Regions from separate parts of the Streptomyces sp. NPDC008317 genome, predicted to be linked through region 2. Evidence: riboswitches for the same ligand, from Rfam matches in the RefSeq annotation. Region 2 holds a riboswitch; the other holds the start of a gene.
The links. Region 2 has a riboswitch for ZMP and ZTP ahead of ACFY9V_RS20985 (bifunctional 5,10-methylenetetrahydrofolate dehydrogenase/5,10-methenyltetrahydrofolate cyclohydrolase). Riboswitches for the same ligand answer to the same signal wherever they lie in the genome.
Positions count from the first base shown of each region.

Region 1: another riboswitch for ZMP and ZTP. It lies ahead of ACFY9V_RS26305 (glycine hydroxymethyltransferase); the one in region 2 lies ahead of ACFY9V_RS20985 (bifunctional 5,10-methylenetetrahydrofolate dehydrogenase/5,10-methenyltetrahydrofolate cyclohydrolase).

Region 1 is NZ_JBIBFQ010000008.1:397,196-401,667, forward strand. Features, by position in the region: gene ACFY9V_RS26290 (TetR family transcriptional regulator) at 1-88, opposite strand, end outside; gene ACFY9V_RS26295 (hypothetical protein) at 203-355, shown strand; gene ACFY9V_RS26300 (DUF4190 domain-containing protein) at 516-731, shown strand; gene ACFY9V_RS26305 (glycine hydroxymethyltransferase) at 848-2,308, opposite strand; ZMP/ZTP riboswitch at 2,329-2,423, opposite strand; gene ACFY9V_RS26310 (3-hydroxyisobutyryl-CoA hydrolase) at 2,641-3,597, shown strand; gene ACFY9V_RS26315 (methyltransferase domain-containing protein) at 3,715-4,455, shown strand.
Region 2 is NZ_JBIBFQ010000006.1:189,083-193,554, forward strand. Features, by position in the region: gene ACFY9V_RS20975 (AEC family transporter) at 137-499, shown strand; gene ACFY9V_RS20980 (dihydrofolate reductase family protein) at 484-1,113, opposite strand; gene ACFY9V_RS20985 (bifunctional 5,10-methylenetetrahydrofolate dehydrogenase/5,10-methenyltetrahydrofolate cyclohydrolase) at 1,222-2,052, opposite strand; ZMP/ZTP riboswitch at 2,102-2,188, opposite strand; gene ACFY9V_RS20990 (DUF4253 domain-containing protein) at 2,485-3,162, opposite strand; gene ACFY9V_RS20995 (hypothetical protein) at 3,261-3,665, opposite strand; gene ACFY9V_RS21000 (DUF4259 domain-containing protein) at 3,707-4,132, opposite strand; gene ACFY9V_RS21005 (hypothetical protein) at 4,326-4,472, opposite strand, start outside.

The DNA.
Region 1 (4,472 bases), on a different contig from region 2:
GGTGCTCCAGCAGCCGCAGGCCCGCGTCCAGCAGCGACTGCCGGGTCTGCTGCTTCTGTGCCTGGCGGACCCCCGGAGTGTGACTCATGTCATTCAGTAAACAACCGTTCTCCGACTTTGGCCAGTACGGCCCGGCGCTACACTGATGAAGTCAGTGAACAAGTGTTATCTGAAACGTCAACTCCCCGGAGGTGGAGCAGACATGAGCCTCGTCGTCCTCCTGCTCGGCATGGGCGTCCTGATGGGCGCCGCCGCCCACACCACGCTGCCGGTCTTCCTCGTCGCCGCGGGCGCCATCGCCGTCTGGCTGTTCGGCTTCGCGGTCCGCGAGGGCATCGCCCGGCACCGCGGCTGAACCCACGCCGACGCGCCGCCGCACTCCGCGTGCGGCACGGGCCCCTACCGGCCCGACACCCCGGCCCACCACGACAGTTCCCGGAAGGAACACCGTGAACACCGCAGCCCACCCGGTCGCGACCGGCACACCGGCCGCGAACACCCGTGACGCCGACGGCATGGCCGTCGCGTCCTTCCTGCTCGGCCTCCCCGGCCTGCTCGTCCTCAACCTCGTGCTCGGCCCGGTCGCCATCGTGCTGGCCCTGGTCGCGATCAGCCGCGGCACCCAGCGCCGCGGGCGCGCGCTGCTCGGCTTCGCCCTCGGCGTCGCCGACCTGCTGGTCGTCCTGGCGCTGACGATCGCCCACCACGGCGTGATCTGGCAGTTCAGCTAGGGACTGTCGATCCGCCGATCCGCCGATCCGCCGAACAGAGCGGGCCCTCCCGCAAGGGAAGGGCCCGCTCGGCGTTCGGGGGAGTCCGGTCCAGGACCCGGTTCGGGTCGCGGGCGCTAGCTCAGGTCGATGCCCGGGTAGAGGGGGAAGCCCGCGAGCAGGTCGGTGGCGCGCTTGGCGACCTGCTCCGCCACCGCCGCGTCCAGCACGTGCTTCGCCTTCGACAGGCCGCCGCTCTTCGCGGGCGCGGCCGTCGTACCGGACAGCACCGTGTCGATCAGGCCCGCGATCTCGTCCATCTCGACCGCGCCGAGCCCGCGCGTGGTGAGCGCCGGGGTGCCGATCCGGATGCCGGAGGTGTACCAGGCGCCGTTCGGGTCCTGCGGCACCGAATTGCGGTTGGTGACGATGCCCGCGTCCAGCAGCGCGGCCTCGGCCTGGCGGCCGGTCAGCCCGTAGCCGGAGACGTCGATCAGCACGAGGTGGTTGTCGGTGCCGCCCGTCACCAGCTTCGCGCCGCGGGTCAGCAGCCCCTCGGCGAGGGAGCGCGCGTTGTCGACGACGGCCTGCGCGTAGTCGGCGAACTCCGGCCGCGCCGCCTCCGCGAGCGCCACGGCCTTCGCCGCCATGACGTGCGGCAGCGGGCCGCCCAGCACCATCGGGCAGCCGCGGTCGACGTGCTCGGCCAGCGAGTCGTCGCACAGCACCATGCCGCCGCGCGGGCCGCGCAGCGACTTGTGCGTGGTCGTCGTGACGATGCTCGCGTGCGGCACCGGGTCGAAGTCGCCAGTCAGCACCTTGCCCGCGACCAGACCGGCGAAGTGCGCCATGTCCACCATGAGCGTCGCGCCGACCTCGTCCGCGATCTCCCGCATGAGACGGAAGTTCACCAGCCGGGGGTACGCCGAGTAGCCCGCCACGATGATCATCGGACGGAATTCGCGGGCGGTGGCCCGTACCGCGTCGTAGTCCAGCAGACCGGTCGCCGGGTCGGTGCCGTAACTGCGCTGGTCGAACATCTTGCCCGAGATGTTCGGGCGGAAGCCGTGGGTCAGGTGGCCGCCCGCGTCCAGGGACATGCCGAGCATCCGCTGGTTGCCGAATTCGCGGCGCAGTTCCGCCCAGTCCCCCTCCGACAGGTCGTTGACCTGCCTGACGCCCGCCTTGGCCAGCGCCGGGCTCTCGACCCGCTGCGACAGCACCGCCCAGAAGGCCACCAGATTCGCGTCGATGCCCGAGTGCGGCTGTACGTAGGCGTGGTCGGCGCCGAACACGGTCCGCGCGTGCTCGGCGGCCAGCGACTCGACGGTGTCCACATTGCGGCAGCCCGCGTAGAAGCGGCGGCCGACGGTCCCCTCGGCGTACTTGTCGCTGAACCAGTTGCCCATCGCCAGCAGCACGGCGGGCGACGCGTAATTCTCGCTGGCGATCAGCTTCAGCATCTCGCGCTGGTCCGTCAGCTCGTTCGCGATGGCGTCCGCGACGCGCGGTTCGACCCCGCGGATCACGTCCAGCGCGCTGCGGAAGGCGGTTGAGGCGGTCGAGGCGGTGCTGGCAGACGGCTCGGAAGCGGCCATGGGAGTCCTCCTGATCGGAACGGGACGGCCCAGGCGCACGGCACTTCATCGCTTCCAGCGCGGGCCGCTTCCCGATGGTTGAACCCATCCCAGCGCGCCAGTCACGGCCCGTCGCCGAGCGTACCAAGTCCCTCGGGGGCGCGTACCGCGCGTCGGCCTGGTGAGACGGTTCCGCACACCCCTGCCCGCCCGCGTGCCCGCCCGCCGGTGCCGGGGCCGCTCGCGCGGGGCGTCGAGAGGCGTCTGTTTGGATGGGGGCGAGGCTCCGGTGGCGGGGTCCGGAAGCCGTGGGGAGCAGCATGGATGCCGTCGGATCGCCCGTGAGGACCCGTGTGAGCGAAGGGGGCACGGGGGTGATCGAGCTGGACCGTCCGGGGGCGCTGAACGCGCTGGACCTGACGATGGTCCGGCTGATGACGCAGGCGCTGGAGGGGTGGCGCGACGACGCGGCCGTACGGTCGGTCGTGGTGCGCAGCACGTCGCCCAAGGCGTTCTGCTCGGGCGGTGACATCAGGGCCGTACGGGCGGCGGCGCTCGCCGGGGACGAGACGGCGGTGAAGACGTACTTCACGGCCGAGTACGGGCTCAACGCGATGATCGCGCGGTACCCGAAGCCGTACACGGCGCTGATCGACGGTTACGCGATGGGCGGCGGCCTCGGCATCTCGGTGCACGGGTCGGCGCGGGTCGTGACCGAGCGGGCGGCGCTCGCCATGCCGGAGACGGGGATCGGCTTCTTCCCCGACATCGGCGCCAGCTACTTCCTGCCCCGGCTGCCGGGCGCGGTCGGCTGGTACCTCGGGCTGACCGGAGTGCGCGTGTCGGGCGCGGCGGCCGTGGCGTGCGGTCTCGCCACGCATTACGTGCCCGCCGCCGAACTGCCCGCGCTGGAGGCGGCGCTGATCGGCGACGACGGCACGGACCTGGCAGGGGCGCCGTTGGCGCGGTACGTCGGCGCGCCGCCGTCGGAGCTGACGGACCACCTCGCCGCGATCGAACGCTGCTTCGCGGCCCCCGACCTCGGCGAGGTGTGGGCGCGGCTGGTGGCGGAGGACGAGGACCGCGCGTGGGCGGACGACACGCTGGAGGCGCTGCGCCGTGCGTCGCCCGCGAGCCTGGCGATCACCTTCGACCTGCTGGCGCGCGGCGCCCGCGCGGAGCTTGAGGAGTGCCTGGCGGACGAGCTGGCATGGGCGTGCGCGACGGCGTTCACCCCCGACTTCGCGGAGGGCGTGCGCGCGGCGCTGGTCGACAAGGACCGCAAGCCGACCTGGTCAGCGACCCTGTAGCTCATTATGTGAGATACGGGTGTCATGATGTGGACGACGGGCGTAGCGTGACCGCTGAACTCGCCGTGCCGCGGCGGGAGCTGACGGCCCGAGGGCCGGGGAACGGAGTGCCGCGCCATGCCGAGGGAATGGGACGCCAAGACGTACGACTCGCTTCCCCTGCCGCACCTCGGCTGGGGACGGCGCACGCTCGGGCGGCTGCCGCTGGCCGGTGACGAGCGGGTGCTCGACGCGGGCTGCGGCACCGGCCGCGACACGGCGGGCCTGCTCGACCTCCTGCCGCGCGGCCGGGTGGTGGCCGTGGACGGCTCCGTCCGCATGCTGGAACAGCTCCGCGAACGCCTCGCCGGACGGCTGGACCGTGTCGAGGTCGTCCACGCCGACCTGACGCGACCGCTGCCGTTCGACGGCGAGGTGGACGCCGTCTTCAGCGTCGCCGCCTTCCACTGGATCGCCGACCACGCGGCGCTCTTCACCTCGCTCGCCGGACGGCTGCGCCCCGGTGGCCGACTGGTCAGCGAATGCGGCGGCCGGGGCAACATCGCGGCCGTCAACGCGGCCGTGGCCGACGTCCTGGGCGGCGCGCCCGACGTCTGGGACTTCGCCGGGGTCGAGGACACCCGGCGGCAGCTCGCCGACGCCGGGTTCACCGGCATCGAGGTCGGCCTCCGGCCGGACCCGGCCCGCTTCGAGCCCGGCGACCAACTGGAGTCCTACCTCGCCACCGTCGTCCTCGGCGCCCACCTCGACGGCATGGCCGACGACGACCGTGAGCCCTTCGTCAAGGCCGTCGCCGCCCGGCTCGCCGAACCGGTCGTGGACTACGTACGCCTGGAGATCGCGGCGACACGGGCGTGAGGGGCGGGGCCCGGCCG
Region 2 (4,472 bases):
TCCTGATCGACCTCGACACCCTCCGCGGCGTCGGCGCGCTGTGGCGGCGCATGCTCCGACTCCCCTTCCGCAACCCGGTGATCGCCGCCTCCGCCACGGCCCTGGCGGCGGCCGCCACCGGACTGCCCCTGCCGAAGTGGTCTCCCCCGTCCAACTGCTCGGCGGCGCGGGCGTTCCCTCCGCGCTCTTCGCCCTCGGCATGTCGCTGCACGCCCGTTCCCGCCCCACCCCGGCCGCGCGCACCGAACGCCGCCTGCTGGCCAGCCTCAAGACCGTCGTCCGCCCCCTCCTGGCCTATCTGCTGGCCCGCTACGCCTTCGCCCTCTCCGGCCACGCCCTCTTCGCCGTCGTCCTGTGCGCCGGACTTCCCACCGCGCAGAACGCCTTCATCTTCGCCTCCGAATACCGGCTCCCCACCGACCTCCCCCGCGACACCGTCCTGCTCACCACCCTGCTCTCGATGGTCACCCTCACCCTGATCGCCTACGCGCTCGGCTGACCCCCGCCCCCACCGGCGGACGGCGTCACCGGCTGCCCCACCTCGTACGTGAGATAGGCGAATTGGCCGACCCGCTCCACGTCCGTCAACCGCAGCCGCCCCCCGTCCAGCCGTCTGGGCAGCAGCGGCGCCCCCGCTCCCAGCGTCACCGGCGCGACGCCGAGGATGATGTCGTCCAACAGCCCGGCGTCGGCGAAGTTCCCGACCAACTCGCCGCCGCCGAGCAGCCACACGTTCTCCCCGTAGCCGCGGCTGCCACCGCTCCCCTCTCGCGCCGCGGCCACCATCTCCGCGTGCACCGGCCGTACGTCGCCCTGGACGAAGCGGATGTCCGCCCCCGGCACGGCGGGCAGATCGTCCCGGTGCGTGAAGACCCAGCACGGCCGGTCCCCGTACCAGCGCCGCCACTCCTCCGGCCGGTCCACCACCTTCTCGTGCTCCAGCACCCAGCGGTACGTCGTCGCACCCATCGCCAGCACCCCGACGCCCGCCATGAAGCGCTCGAACGGCTCTCCGGGTTCGGTGTCCACCTCGAAGAGCCAGTCGAGCGAATTCGCCTCATCGGCGAGGAATCCGTCGAGCGTGGTCGCTGTGTAGTACTGAGTCCTGGTCACGGTCACAGCCTGCCACCCACCACTGACAATTGCCCCTCAAGCGGACATCGGCGCAGGTCGGCCGCGCTCAACACCGCGGCAACGGCGGCCCGTCCCGGTCCCGGGCCCTTACACCCCGAGCTGGCGTGCGGCGGCGTCCACCGTCTGCGCCAGCAGCACGGCGATCGTCATCGGCCCGACCCCGCCCGGCACCGGCGTGATCAGCCGCGCACGACCGCGGGCCGTCTCGAAGTCCACGTCGCCGACATTGCCCGCGTTGTACCCGGCGTCGATCACCACCGCGCCCGGCTTGATGTCCTGACCCCGGATCAGCCGGGCCCGCCCCACCGCCGCCACCACGACGTCCGCCTCCGCGACCACCGCGGCCAGGTCCTCGGTACGCGAGTGGCAGTACGTCACCGTCGCGTCCTTCGCGAGCAGCAGCATCCCGACCGGCTTGCCCAGGATCGCGCTGCGGCCCACCACGACCGCGCGCTTCCCCGCGAGCCCGACCTCGTACTCCTCCAGCAGCCGCATGATGCCGCCCGGCGTGCACGACACGAACCCCGGCAGACCGAAGCTCATCGCGCCGAACGAGCTGACCGTGACGCCGTCGACGTCCTTCTCCGGCGCGATGGCCTCGAACGCCGCCCGCTCGTCGATGTGCGGGCCCACCGGATGCTGCAACAAGATGCCGTGCACCTCGGGGTCGGCCGACAGCGCGCCGAGCGTCTCCACGAGTTCCGCCGTACTGGTCCGCGCGGGAAGCGCCACATGGCGCGACAGGATTCCGGCCTTCGCGCTGCGCGACTGCTTCATCCGCACATACGTCACCGACGCGGGATCCTCACCCACCAGCACCGTCGCCAGGCACGGTGCGAATCCTGTGCGCCGTGCAAGGATCGACGCCTTGGCGGCGGTCTCCCCCATGATGCGCCGGGCCAGACCGGCCCCGTCCATGAGCCGCGCGGTATGTGTCGATGCCACCGTTGCCTCCAGGCGTGTTCAGTCCACTCGCCCAGGCGCACGGCACCGACGTATGCGTCAGGCCGCTCCCCGGTGGTACTCCACCTCAGCGCCAGTCACGGCCCACCCGCACTCTATCCGCCCCCGCCGCCCCCGCCCCGTATCGCCGGTGCCGGGCCGGGACCGCAAGCCGCCCTGAAAAACTCCGCCGCCCTGAACCATCTCGAACGGACCCCGTAAAACGACAGAAATCCCGTCCGATCATGAAGATCGGCGGGATTCCGTCAAACGTTCCCGAAATCGCCCAGGAACGGCCCTGTTGTGGGGTGTTGACGAATACCTCTGATCAGGCACACGTGGCGCCCGTGAAGATCGCTTCCCGCGGCAAGGTTGATCGTTTCCCGCGCAAGGTGTCAGCGAGGGGCCTCAGTCCCACCAGAAGTCCCAGTTGTGGACACCGGTGAGCCGCTCAGCGTACGCGCCCAGTGTGTACGGGCGTCTGCCCTGCCAGATGTTGTCAGGGCAGAAGGCGAAGTGCTCCGCAGCGACCAGGAGGGCGTCCTCCTCAGTTGTGGGTGGGGCTGCGACGCTGAGATGCAGGGTGGAGAAGCCGACAGCGACGACACGGGCGCCGAACCGGTTCTCCCAGTCGCCGACGATCGCGGAGAACTTCGCCGTGTCGTTGTCGTAGTTGGCGGGACCGGACCATCCTGCCGTTGTGAGGGCTTCTGCGCCGGATGCGGCGGTGACCAGCCCGAGACGCGACTTGGGGTGGTCGGAAAGGAACACCTCGGCGTACTCGGCGGCCAGTTGGTCAGCGCTCAACACGGCTTCTCGGCTGGGTGCGCGTCCGGGCCAGCTTTGCTCGAAGGGGGCGGTGACGGCGAGGCGCCGATCGGCCGACAGCATGTCGTCGTCTTCATCGACGGCGGTATACGTCGCCCACCACTTCGCGAGAAGGGCGGTTGGGTCGTGGCCCGTGGCAGCGGACATCTGCTCTGGAAACACCTCGCCCGATCCCCAGGGGCGGAATTCGGCATCCTCGGGGTCGAGCGCGTCCAGCAGCAGGGGCCACTGGCCGGAGCCTCTGTGTTCGGCGTGCATCCGAGCCCACAGCCCGGCTGCGGCCGGCTCGTCGCTGAGCCATAGGGGTTGGGAATCCCCATCGCCTTCACTGGACGTGATCATCCGGCCGGGCGGCATCACTGAGCGGATCCGAGCACACCGTCACGGAACTGTTGGAAGGTGTGCCAGCCCGACGTCTGTCCCGGATTGATCAGGTCCCCTTCGGCGAGATCGAGCACCTTGCACCGCAGAGCCTCTGCAAGGCGGAAGACGGGTGCCAGCACGTCGTCGCCGGAGCCCCGAATGTGAAGCATGATCGAGTCCACCGGGTCTTCTGAGCCGATGCTGAGTTCGATGGACCAAGTGGGGCCGGACAGGTCGCCCCACGTGGGGTCCGAGAGATCAACTTCGGGAACGGCCCGGGTGACAGCCGCGAGCACGTCGCATTGCCGGCCGAGCGGTTCCGACGAGTAGTCGTCGGGAAGCTCGTGCATCGAGGTGACCTCGTCGGGCAAGCGGAGGAGGAGCACATCCCAGCTCATGGTGGCCTTTCAGGCAGGACTCAAGTAGCGGTCGCGGTCGGTCAGATCAGGCTGAACTGCTCTCCAGGAGGCTGTGGCAGGAGCACGTTCTGCAACTGGCGGACGTTCGCGCGCCAGGAGGCGCCACTCGGCTCGGCCCACAGCTCCATCAGATCGGACGGCTCGGTCATGACACGGCCGAGGGCCTGACGTGCCAGATCGCGCAGGCCGGTGAGATCAGGAAGGAGCTCTTCCGGCCCATAAACGGGATCAGCAGGCTCACCCCCGGGACACTGCGCCGCGACGATGGCGGCCGCGGCCACGGCTACCTCTGATTCTGGCGCTTCGTGGTAGTCCACGGTGTCGATCACACGGGTGAGAGCGCCGCGGACGAGGCCCTCGCGTTCGCCTGCGGCAGCCTCGTCAAGGTCGCCACAGAAGTCCGCTGCGGTGTCGTTGTCGAAGGGGCCGACGTCCCAAGTGCCCATAGCTCTCTCCCGATCACGGTGCTGATCGAGGAATCCTGACAGAGGCCACTGACAGCGGCCGCACGGACCGGACCAGCGTGAAAGTACGCCGGGGTCGGGAACGGCTGCCAGACGTGGGTCTGACCAGCACATCCAACGCCTTTGGAGATCGCTTCCCGAGTGGTGATCGCTTCCCGGGAGAAGCGTGGGCCGCCTATGGGGCGGAAATGTCGTGCAGGTTGCCGCATGCGTCCTCTCGGATGTGCAGCCGACGCAGGTCTTGCAGTGCTGCGGCTGGGAAGGGGTGTTGCACCCACTTTGCTCGGTAGCCCTCTTCGCCGTGAAGCCGCAACACTGACTG